4 regions of the Klebsiella sp. M041 genome follow, and region 4 is predicted to be linked to each of the others. Evidence: predicted binding sites of a transcription regulator. Region 4 holds the regulator's gene; each other region holds the start of a gene.

Region 1 (2,184 bases), on a different contig from region 4:
ACGGCCGGTGCCAATTTTCATCACGCAGTAGGAGATAAAGCCCAGGGCAATGCCTTCGGTGATCGAGAAGCTAAACGGCATCATCACCGCGGTGATAAACGCCGGTACCGCTTCCGTCAGGTCATCCCACTTCACGCGCGCCAGGCTTGAGGTCATCAGCACGCCGACGTAAATCAGCGCGCCGGCGGCCGCATAGGCCGGAACCATCCCCGCCAGCGGAGAGAGGAAGATAACCAGCAGGAACAGGATACCGACGACCACAGCGGTCAGGCCGGTGCGCCCGCCCACGGAAACGCCGGAGGAGGATTCGATATACGCAGTTACCGACGAGGTGCCGATGAAGGAGCCTGCCACCGACGAGACGCTATCGACAAACAGCGCCTGCTTCATGCGCGGGAATTTACCGTTGGCGTCCGCCAGACCCGCTTTATCCGTCACGCCGATCAGCGTCCCGGAGGAGTCAAACAGGTTGACCAGCATAAAGGAGAAGATCACCCCGGCCAGGCCCAGATTCAGGGAGCCCGCCAGATCGACATGACCGATCACCGAAGTCACGCTCGGCGGCGCCGAGACGATTCCGGTGTAGTGTACATCACCCAGCATCCAGCCCAGCAGGGTGGTCACCACGATAGAGACCAGAACCGCGGCATGAATGTTGCGCGACGCCAGAATCGCGATGATAAAGAAGCCCAGCACGCCCAGCAGCACGCTGTGGGAGGTCAGATGACCAATGCTGACCAGCGTTTCCGGGTTTGCGACGATAACCCCGGCGTTCTTCAGGCCCATCATACCGATAAACAGACCGATACCGCTGGTGATGCCCACGCGCAGGCTCAGCGGAATATTGGCGATCATCCAGTAGCGTACGCGGAAGATCGTCAGCAGCAGCAGGCCGACGGCGCCCCAGAAAATCGCGCCCATCCCGACCTGCCACGGCAGGCCCATCGCCTGCACCACCACAAAGGCGAAAAAGGCGTTCAGGCCCATCGCCGGCGCCAGGGCGACCGGCAGGTTCGCGAACAGCCCCATCAGGATACTGCCGAAAGCGGCAATCAGACAGGTGGTCACAAACACGGCGCTGGTATCCATGCCCGCTACGCCAAGAATTTGTGGGTTAACAAAAACGATATACACCATCGTCAGGAACGTGGTGAAACCGGCGATGGCTTCCGTGCGCACCGTGGTGCCGTGCTCGCGCAGTTTAAATACGCGCTCCAGCAGACCCTGGCCAGAAGACTGGCTGGTTTGTTGTTGACTCATTATCGGTTTCCGAACGTAAGGAGGGAAAATTCGACGCTATCCTATACCAAATTACAGCACCAGGCGCGGTTGTATGGTAATTTTTTTCATTTATTTTGCTTATACGGCAACGATTGCGTCGCGGCATTGGACATGACGAAAACGTTAAACTTGTTAATATGGAATGGCTATGACTCAACCAGAAGCAGTATTTTTTGACTGTGACGGCACGCTGGTCGACAGCGAGGTGATTTGCTCCCGCGCCTACGTGCACATGTTCCAGGAATTTGGCATTACGCTGGAGCTGGCAGAGATTTTTAAGCGCTTCAAAGGCGTAAAGCTGTACGAAATAATCGACACCATCAACGCCGAGCATGGCGTTAACCTGCAAAAGGCCACTCTGGAGCCGATTTACCGTGCGGAAGTCGCCCGCCTGTTTGATAGCGAACTGGAGGTGATTGCCGGAGCCCAGGCGCTGCTGGATGCGGTAAGCGTCCCGATGTGCGTGGTTTCCAATGGCCCGGTCAGTAAGATGCAACACTCTCTCGGCCGCACCGGCCTGCTGCACCATTTCGCTGACCGGTTGTACAGCGGCTACGATATTCAGCGCTGGAAACCCGATCCGGCGCTGATGTTCCATGCCGCAAAGGCGATGAGCGTTAACGTTGAGAACTGTATTCTGGTTGATGATTCCAGGGCAGGTGCACAATCGGGAATAGCCGCCGGCATGGAGGTGTTCTACTTCTGCGCCGATCCGCACAACCCGCCCATCGATCATCCCAAAGTGACGACCTTTACCGATCTGGCTGCGCTGCCGGCATTGTGGAAAGCGCGCGGTTGGGATATCACTCGCTAGCCCCCGGCGTCGCCCAACCGGGCGACGGTTGGCAGGTAGCGCTATGATCTAGCCCAGAACAAGACGGCTGGCGACCGGCTATCTCTCCA
Region 2 (2,184 bases), on a different contig from region 4:
GAGGAGAGCAGATTCTTCAGCCAGTCCGGCGCGAACTGCAGGATCAACGGCTGTTGCGACACGCCGAGGCCCACCGCCAGCGACAGGGCGATAATCAGGATCGCCCGGCGATTCAGCGGCTCGCGGGAGACGATGCGCACGCCGGACGCGGCGATGGTGCCGAACATCACCAGCGTGGCGCCGCCGAGCACCGGCTCAGGGATATGCTGTACGAAACCGCTCACCGCCGGGAACAGCCCGAGGACGATCAGCATCAGCGCTACCACAAAGCCGACGTAGCGGCTGGCGACGCCGGTCAGCTGGATCACGCCGTTGTTCTGGCCGAAGCAGGAGTTCGGGAAGGTGTTGAAGACCGCGGAAACAAAGGAGTTGAGGCCGTTAGCCAGCACGCCGCCTTTCAGACGTTTCATATACAGCGGACCGGAGACCGGCTGCTCGGAGACATCGGAGGTGGCGGTGATATCGCCGATGGTTTCCAGGGAGGTGATCATAAACACCAGCATCAGCGGCAGCAGCAGGCTCCAGTCGATGCCGAGGCCATAGTACAGCGGCGTCGGAACGGTGATGAGGCTGCTGTTGGTCGGGGCGGTGTTGGCCGGCAGCATATCGAGGAACCACGCCGCCAGATAGCCCGCCGCCATGGCAATCACCAGCGAAGCGATGCGCAAATAGGGATTACGCTGGCGGTTGAGAATGATGATCAGCGCCAGCACGATGCCCGCCAGCAGCAGGTTCTTCGGCGCGCCGAAGGTGTGGTCGGCCATCGCCGCGTAGCCGCCGCCGATGGAGGTCAATCCGACCTGAATCAGCGACAGGCCGATAATCATCACCACCACGCCGGAGACCAGCGGGGTAATGATGCGGCGCGCCAGATGCAGGACGCGGGAGAGAACCATTTCCGTGCAGCTGGCCAGCATCAGGGTGCCGAACAGGGCGGCCATCATTGTCGGGACGTCGGCGCCGCCGGTTTTCAGCGCGGTGCCGCCCATGATGAGTGGGGCGACAAAGTTGAAGCTGGTGCCCTGGATGGAGAGCAGTCCGGAACCGACCGGGCCCCAGGCTTTGATCTGAATAATGGAGGCCACGCCCGAGGCGAACAGCGACATGCTGATGATATGTTGGGTATCTTGCGCCGGGAGACCGAGAGCCTGGCAGATTAACAGCGCCGGGGTGATCACCGCGACAAACATCGCCAGCAGGTGCTGGAAGGCGGCGAACAGGGTTTGCGGTAGCGGTGGGCGATCTTCGAGGCGGTAGATTAATTCGCTGGCTGGTTTATGCGCAACCGGTTGCGCATTTTCTGACTCTGCGGTGTTAACGGACATCACAAGCAATCCCAAGGTGGCAAAGCGGGAATTTTATCGGACTGTAGACCAAAAGCAAACGTTTGCCAGCGTTTGCCCATAAAAATTTATGCAGTGAATATGCGCAACGAGATAATTAACATTTTGTATGCTAAATCGCATCATTCAGGATACAAAATATGTTTTTCTGTCATTTTTTCCGCCGTTCTGCGTAAAATCCCCCTCTGACTCCTCATGATGAGAAGCTAAAGACACCAGGAATATCGTCGCGTGTGAATGGATCATGCGCCATAAGGAGCTTTTTATGTTTCATCTCGATACCTTATCGACGCTCGTTGCCGCAACGCTTGTGCTGTTACTCGGCAGAAAACTCGTCCAAACCGTTCCCCTCCTCAAGCAATACACCATTCCTGAACCTGTTGCCGGCGGTCTGCTGGTGGCGCTGGCGCTGCTGGTGCTAAAAAAAAGTATGGATATCGAAATTGATTTCGATATGAGCCTCAAAGATCCGCTGATGCTGGCGTTCTTCGCCACCATCGGGCTTAACGCCAACCTCGCCAGCCTGCGGGCGGGCGGCAAGGTGCTGGGTACCTTTCTGATTGTGGTGGTTGGTCTGCTGCTGCTGCAGAACGCCCTCGGTATCGGCATGGCGAAGCTGCTGGGGCTGGATCCGCTGATGGGTCTGCTGGCCGGCACTATCACCCTTTCCGGCGGCCACGGCACCGGCGCGGCGTGGAGCAAGCTGTTCATTGAGCGCTATGGTTTTGCCAATGCCACGGAGGTGGCGATGGCCTGCGCGACCTTCGGCCTGGTGCTCGGCGGTCTGATCGGCGGCCCGGTGGCGCGTTACCTGGTGAAGCACTCTTCCTCTCCTGACGGG
Region 3 (2,184 bases), on a different contig from region 4:
GGGTTTTTTGTTTTTACCCTTCGACGATAACCGCCGCGGCGGCGGTTTTAGCCCGCGCTACGGCCTCTTCCACTGAATCGGCGACGGCGAGGGTCACCCCCAGACGACGAGTGCCGTCAATCTCCGGCTTGCCGAACAGACGCAGCTGCAGGCCCGCTCCGACGGCCGACTGCAGCTGGCCGAAGCTGACGTTCTGGCTGGTCAGCTGCGGAAGGATCACCGCGGAAGCGGCTGGGCCATACTGGCGGATGGCGCCGACGGGCAGCCCAAGAAAGGCGCGAACGTGCAGGGCGAACTCCGAGAGATCCTGCGAAATAAGCGTCACCATTCCGGTGTCGTGCGGGCGCGGGGAGACTTCGCTGAAGATCACCTCGTCGCCGCAAACGAACAGCTCCACGCCGAACAGGCCATGCCCCCCCAGCGCCAGCACCACCTTACGGGCAATATCCTGTGCGCGCTCAAGGGCCAGGTCGCTCATCTGCTGCGGCTGCCAGGATTCACGATAATCGCCATCTTCCTGACGATGGCCGACCGGGGCGCAGAAATGCACGCCATCGACGGCGCTGACGGTGAGCAGGGTGATTTCAAAGTCGAAATTCACCACCCCTTCGACGATCACCCGCCCGGCGCCGGCGCGGCCGCCCTGCTGGGCGTAGCGCCAGGCTTCGCTGAGCTGGTCAGCCGAGCGGATGAAGCTCTGGCCTTTGCCGGAGGAGCTCATCACCGGTTTAACGATGCACGGCAAGCCGATCTCCGCGACCGCCGCGCGGAAGGCGTCTTCACTGTCGGCGAAACGGTAGCTGGAGGTGGGGAGCTGCAGCTCTTCTGCCGCCAGACGGCGAATGCCTTCGCGGTTCATGGTGAGCTTCGCTGCCCGCGCCGTGGGGACCACTTTCTGCCCGGCCTGCTCCAGTTCGACCAGGGTATCGGTGGCGATAGCTTCGATCTCCGGCACGATGTAATCAGGTTTTTCCTGTTCGATCAGCGCGCGCAGGCTCTCGCCGTGCAGCATATTGATGACGTGGGCGCGGTGGGCGACCTGCATCGCCGGGGCATCGGGGTAGCGGTCGACGGCGATAGTTTCAATGCCCAGGCGCTGACATTCAATGGCGACTTCTTTACCCAGCTCGCCGGAGCCTAACAGCATAACTTTGGTGGCTGCCGGGCGCAGCGCGGTGCCTAATACAGTCATAACTCTCTTCCGCAGTAAAAAAAGATGCGGTCGATTATAAACGAAAACGTTTGCGTCTGTCTTTACGCGCGTGAGTTGAGTCCGGAAGGGAAATTTGCTATACTGTATAAAAATACAGTATTGAGAGGCTGCAGCATGGCGGTTGAAATTAAATATGTGGTGATCCGCGAAGGTGAGGAAAAAATGTCTTTTGCCAGCAAAAAAGAGGCCGACGCTTACGACAAAATGCTCGATCTGGCAGAGGTGCTGAATGACTGGCTGGTAGCATCGCCGCTGGAAATGGACGATGCCCAGCGCGATACCATGGCGATGTGGCTGGCGGAGCGTAAAGAGGCGCTGCAGCATATCCTGCGCGCCGGCAAACTGCCGGAGCAGGATGCGACTGCGCACGATGCGCCCGCGCCGTCAACGGACGCAGAGGCTTCCCCGGCGGAAGATACCGCCGCGCCGGCTGCCAAAACGCGGAAAGCCAAAGCGGCCTGATGGCTGGCTGGCTGGCTGGCTGGCTGGCTGGCTGGCTGGCTGGCTGGCTGGCTGGCTGGTCGGTTGGTCGGTTGGTCGGTTGGTCGGTTGGTCGGCTGGTCGGCTGGTCGGCTGGTCGGCTGAACCCGGTACCGCCGCCGCGCGCACCTTTGCGCATCTTTAGCCATATCTAACATTTCCTGACATCGCGTCGTTTAGGCTGATAACAGTGTTTGTCACCTGAGAGGAAAACCATGGCTAACTGGCTAAATCAACTGCAGTCGCTGCTCGGACAGCAGGGCGCGTCGCCGTCCGGCGAATCGTCAAAAGGAAGCGCCCTGCTGCCCGGCGCCATCGGCGGACTGGCAGGGCTGTTGGTGGCCAGCAAATCGTCACGCAAGCTGCTGGCGAAATATGGCACCAGCGCGCTGCTGGCTGGCGGTGGGGCAGTGGCGGGTACCGTGTTGTGGAACAAGTATCAGCAGAAAATGCGCGCTCAGAACACGCCCGCCCCGACACCAGAGACGGCT
Region 4 (2,184 bases):
TGCGACGATCACGCCGAGGGCAATAATCGTGGTGATCAGCGAAAACTTTAAATTGGTATCCATCATTTTTCCCTCTTGTTATCCCCACACCAAAAGTGAGCTTGCTCATTTTTGCACAAAAAATCGCAAAAATCTTCCGGGATTTAGGGCGATGCACATTTTTGCTCTTCCACTTTGCCCCAAGATCGGACAAAATCCCACGCTAATTTAAAAGCGTATCGGCCATTGACCCCTTCCTGTCGTTCTGTGTCGTTTTCCCGACGTGATGCAATGTTGAAAATTGTATTCAGGGTGTGTGTAGGCAAACGTTTACGTATCGATGATCAGGCGATCAGGTCAAGGCATGGAGTGAGATGTAATGGCAACTATTAAAGATGTAGCGAAGCGCGCAAACGTTTCCACTACAACTGTATCACATGTAATTAACAAAACCCGTTTCGTTGCCGAAGAGACGCGCAATGCGGTATGGGCGGCGATTAAAGAGCTGCACTACTCGCCGAGCGCCGTGGCCCGCAGCCTGAAAGTCAATCATACAAAATCGATTGGCCTGCTGGCGACCAGTAGCGAAGCCGCCTATTTCGCTGAAATCATTGAGTCCGTTGAAAAGAGCTGCTTCCAGAAGGGCTATACCCTGATTCTCGGCAACGCCTGGAACGACCCGGAAAAACAGCGGGCCTATCTGTCGATGATGGCGCAAAAACGCGTCGACGGTCTGCTGGTGATGTGTTCCGAATACCCGGACTCCGTCCTGAGCATGCTGGAAGAGTATCGCCATATTCCGATGGTGGTGATGGACTGGGGCGAAGCAAAAGCTGACTTTACCGATGCGGTAATCGATAACGCCTTCCAGGGCGGGTATATCGCCGGACGTTACCTGATTGAACGCGGTCACCGCGAAATCGGCGTGATCCCGGGCCCGCTGGAGCGCAACACCGGCGCGGGGCGACTGGCCGGCTTCATGCAGGCGATGAAAGAGGCGCATATCAGCGTGCCGGAAAACTGGATTGTACAGGGCGACTTCGAGCCGGAGTCCGGCTACCGCGCCATGCAGCAGATCCTGAGCCAACAACACCGTCCAACGGCGGTCTTCTGCGGCGGCGACATTATGGCGATGGGCGCTATCTGCGCCGCGGATGAAATGGGGCTGCGCGTGCCGCAGGACATTTCGCTGATCGGTTATGATAATGTGCGCAACGCCCGCTATTTCAGCCCGGCGTTAACCACCATTCATCAGCCGAAAGATTCGCTGGGCGAAGCCGCGTTCAATATGCTGTTGGATCGTATCGTCAACAAGCGCGAAGAGTCGCAGTCTATTGAAGTGCACCCTCGGCTGGTCGAACGCCGCTCGGTGGCGGATGGCCCGTTTGTCGACTATCGTCGCTAAAGCACTGGCGGGCGCGGATCACTCCGGCGCCCGCAGCCACTCCCGATTCAGCGTGTCGCTGTCCCCCAGGTAGTCCAGCATCCAGTTTAACGCCGGCGAAGCATCATTCTGCTGCCAGGTCAGACAGCAGGCCGCATCCGGAAACGGATTTTCCAGCGCCAGCGCGGTCCACTCGCCGCGATCCACCCATGGCCGGGCGAAATGGCTTGGCACCATGCCGACGCAGAGTCCTGCCGACAGACAGGTTGCCGACGATTCCCAGTCGGGGACCACCACCCTCTTCTGGTTATCCAGCAGCCACGTTGTCCGTTTGGGCAACGAACGCGAGGTATCTTCCCGCACCAGCGACGGCCAGTTGCGCAGGACATCGTCGCTCAGCGGCCCCGCCATCTTCGCCAGCGGGTGATCGCTCGCCACCACGCAGTCCCAGCTCAGCATCCCCATATCGCGGAACGCATAGCGGCCCCCGACCGGAATAGAGCGCGTTGCGCCAATCGCCAGCTCCACGCGGCCGTCGGCCAGCGCATCCCATACGCCATTGAACACTTCCTGAAAAACGATCAGCTCGACGTCGGGAAAATGGCGATAGAAATCCACGATCATCTGGCGCATCCGCGCGGGTTTCACGATATCGTCCACCGCGATCGACAACTGCCCGCGCCAGCCGTTGGCAATTTGCTGGCACTGCTGGCGGGTGATCTGCATTTTTTTGATAACAGAGCGCCCTTCCTGTAAAAACCAGACCCCGGCGGGGGTCAGCTCCACATCACGATGACGGCGCTCAAACAACGGGACGGCCA

The links. The regulator PurR, encoded in region 4, represses purine synthesis genes. The targets are predictions, from matches to a motif close to CANGCAAACGTTTGCNTG.
Region 1: the regulator PurR is predicted to act here: its motif matches at 1,363-1,380, upstream of AC6CWS_RS03685 (NCS2 family permease).
Region 2: the regulator PurR is predicted to act here: its motif matches at 1,377-1,394, upstream of AC6CWS_RS03130 (nucleobase:cation symporter-2 family protein).
Region 3: the regulator PurR is predicted to act here: its motif matches at 1,232-1,249, upstream of purT (formate-dependent phosphoribosylglycinamide formyltransferase).

The regions. Positions count from the first base shown of each region.
Region 1 covers NZ_JCAXWU010000002.1:345,315-347,498, forward strand. Annotated here, with positions in the region: gene AC6CWS_RS03685 (NCS2 family permease) at 1-1,260, opposite strand, end outside; gene yieH (6-phosphogluconate phosphatase) at 1,430-2,095, shown strand.
Region 2 covers NZ_JCAXWU010000002.1:236,056-238,239, reverse strand. Annotated here, with positions in the region: gene AC6CWS_RS03130 (nucleobase:cation symporter-2 family protein) at 1-1,325, opposite strand, end outside; gene gltS (sodium/glutamate symporter) at 1,609-2,184, shown strand, end outside.
Region 3 covers NZ_JCAXWU010000010.1:104,887-107,070, reverse strand. Annotated here, with positions in the region: gene purT (formate-dependent phosphoribosylglycinamide formyltransferase) at 14-1,192, opposite strand; gene AC6CWS_RS14910 (YebG family protein) at 1,328-1,675, shown strand; gene AC6CWS_RS14905 (tellurite resistance TerB family protein) at 1,909-2,184, shown strand, end outside.
Region 4 covers NZ_JCAXWU010000006.1:167,634-169,817, forward strand. Annotated here, with positions in the region: gene cydH (cytochrome bd-I oxidase subunit CydH) at 1-66, opposite strand, end outside; gene purR (HTH-type transcriptional repressor PurR) at 359-1,384, shown strand; gene punR (DNA-binding transcriptional activator PunR) at 1,403-2,184, opposite strand, start outside.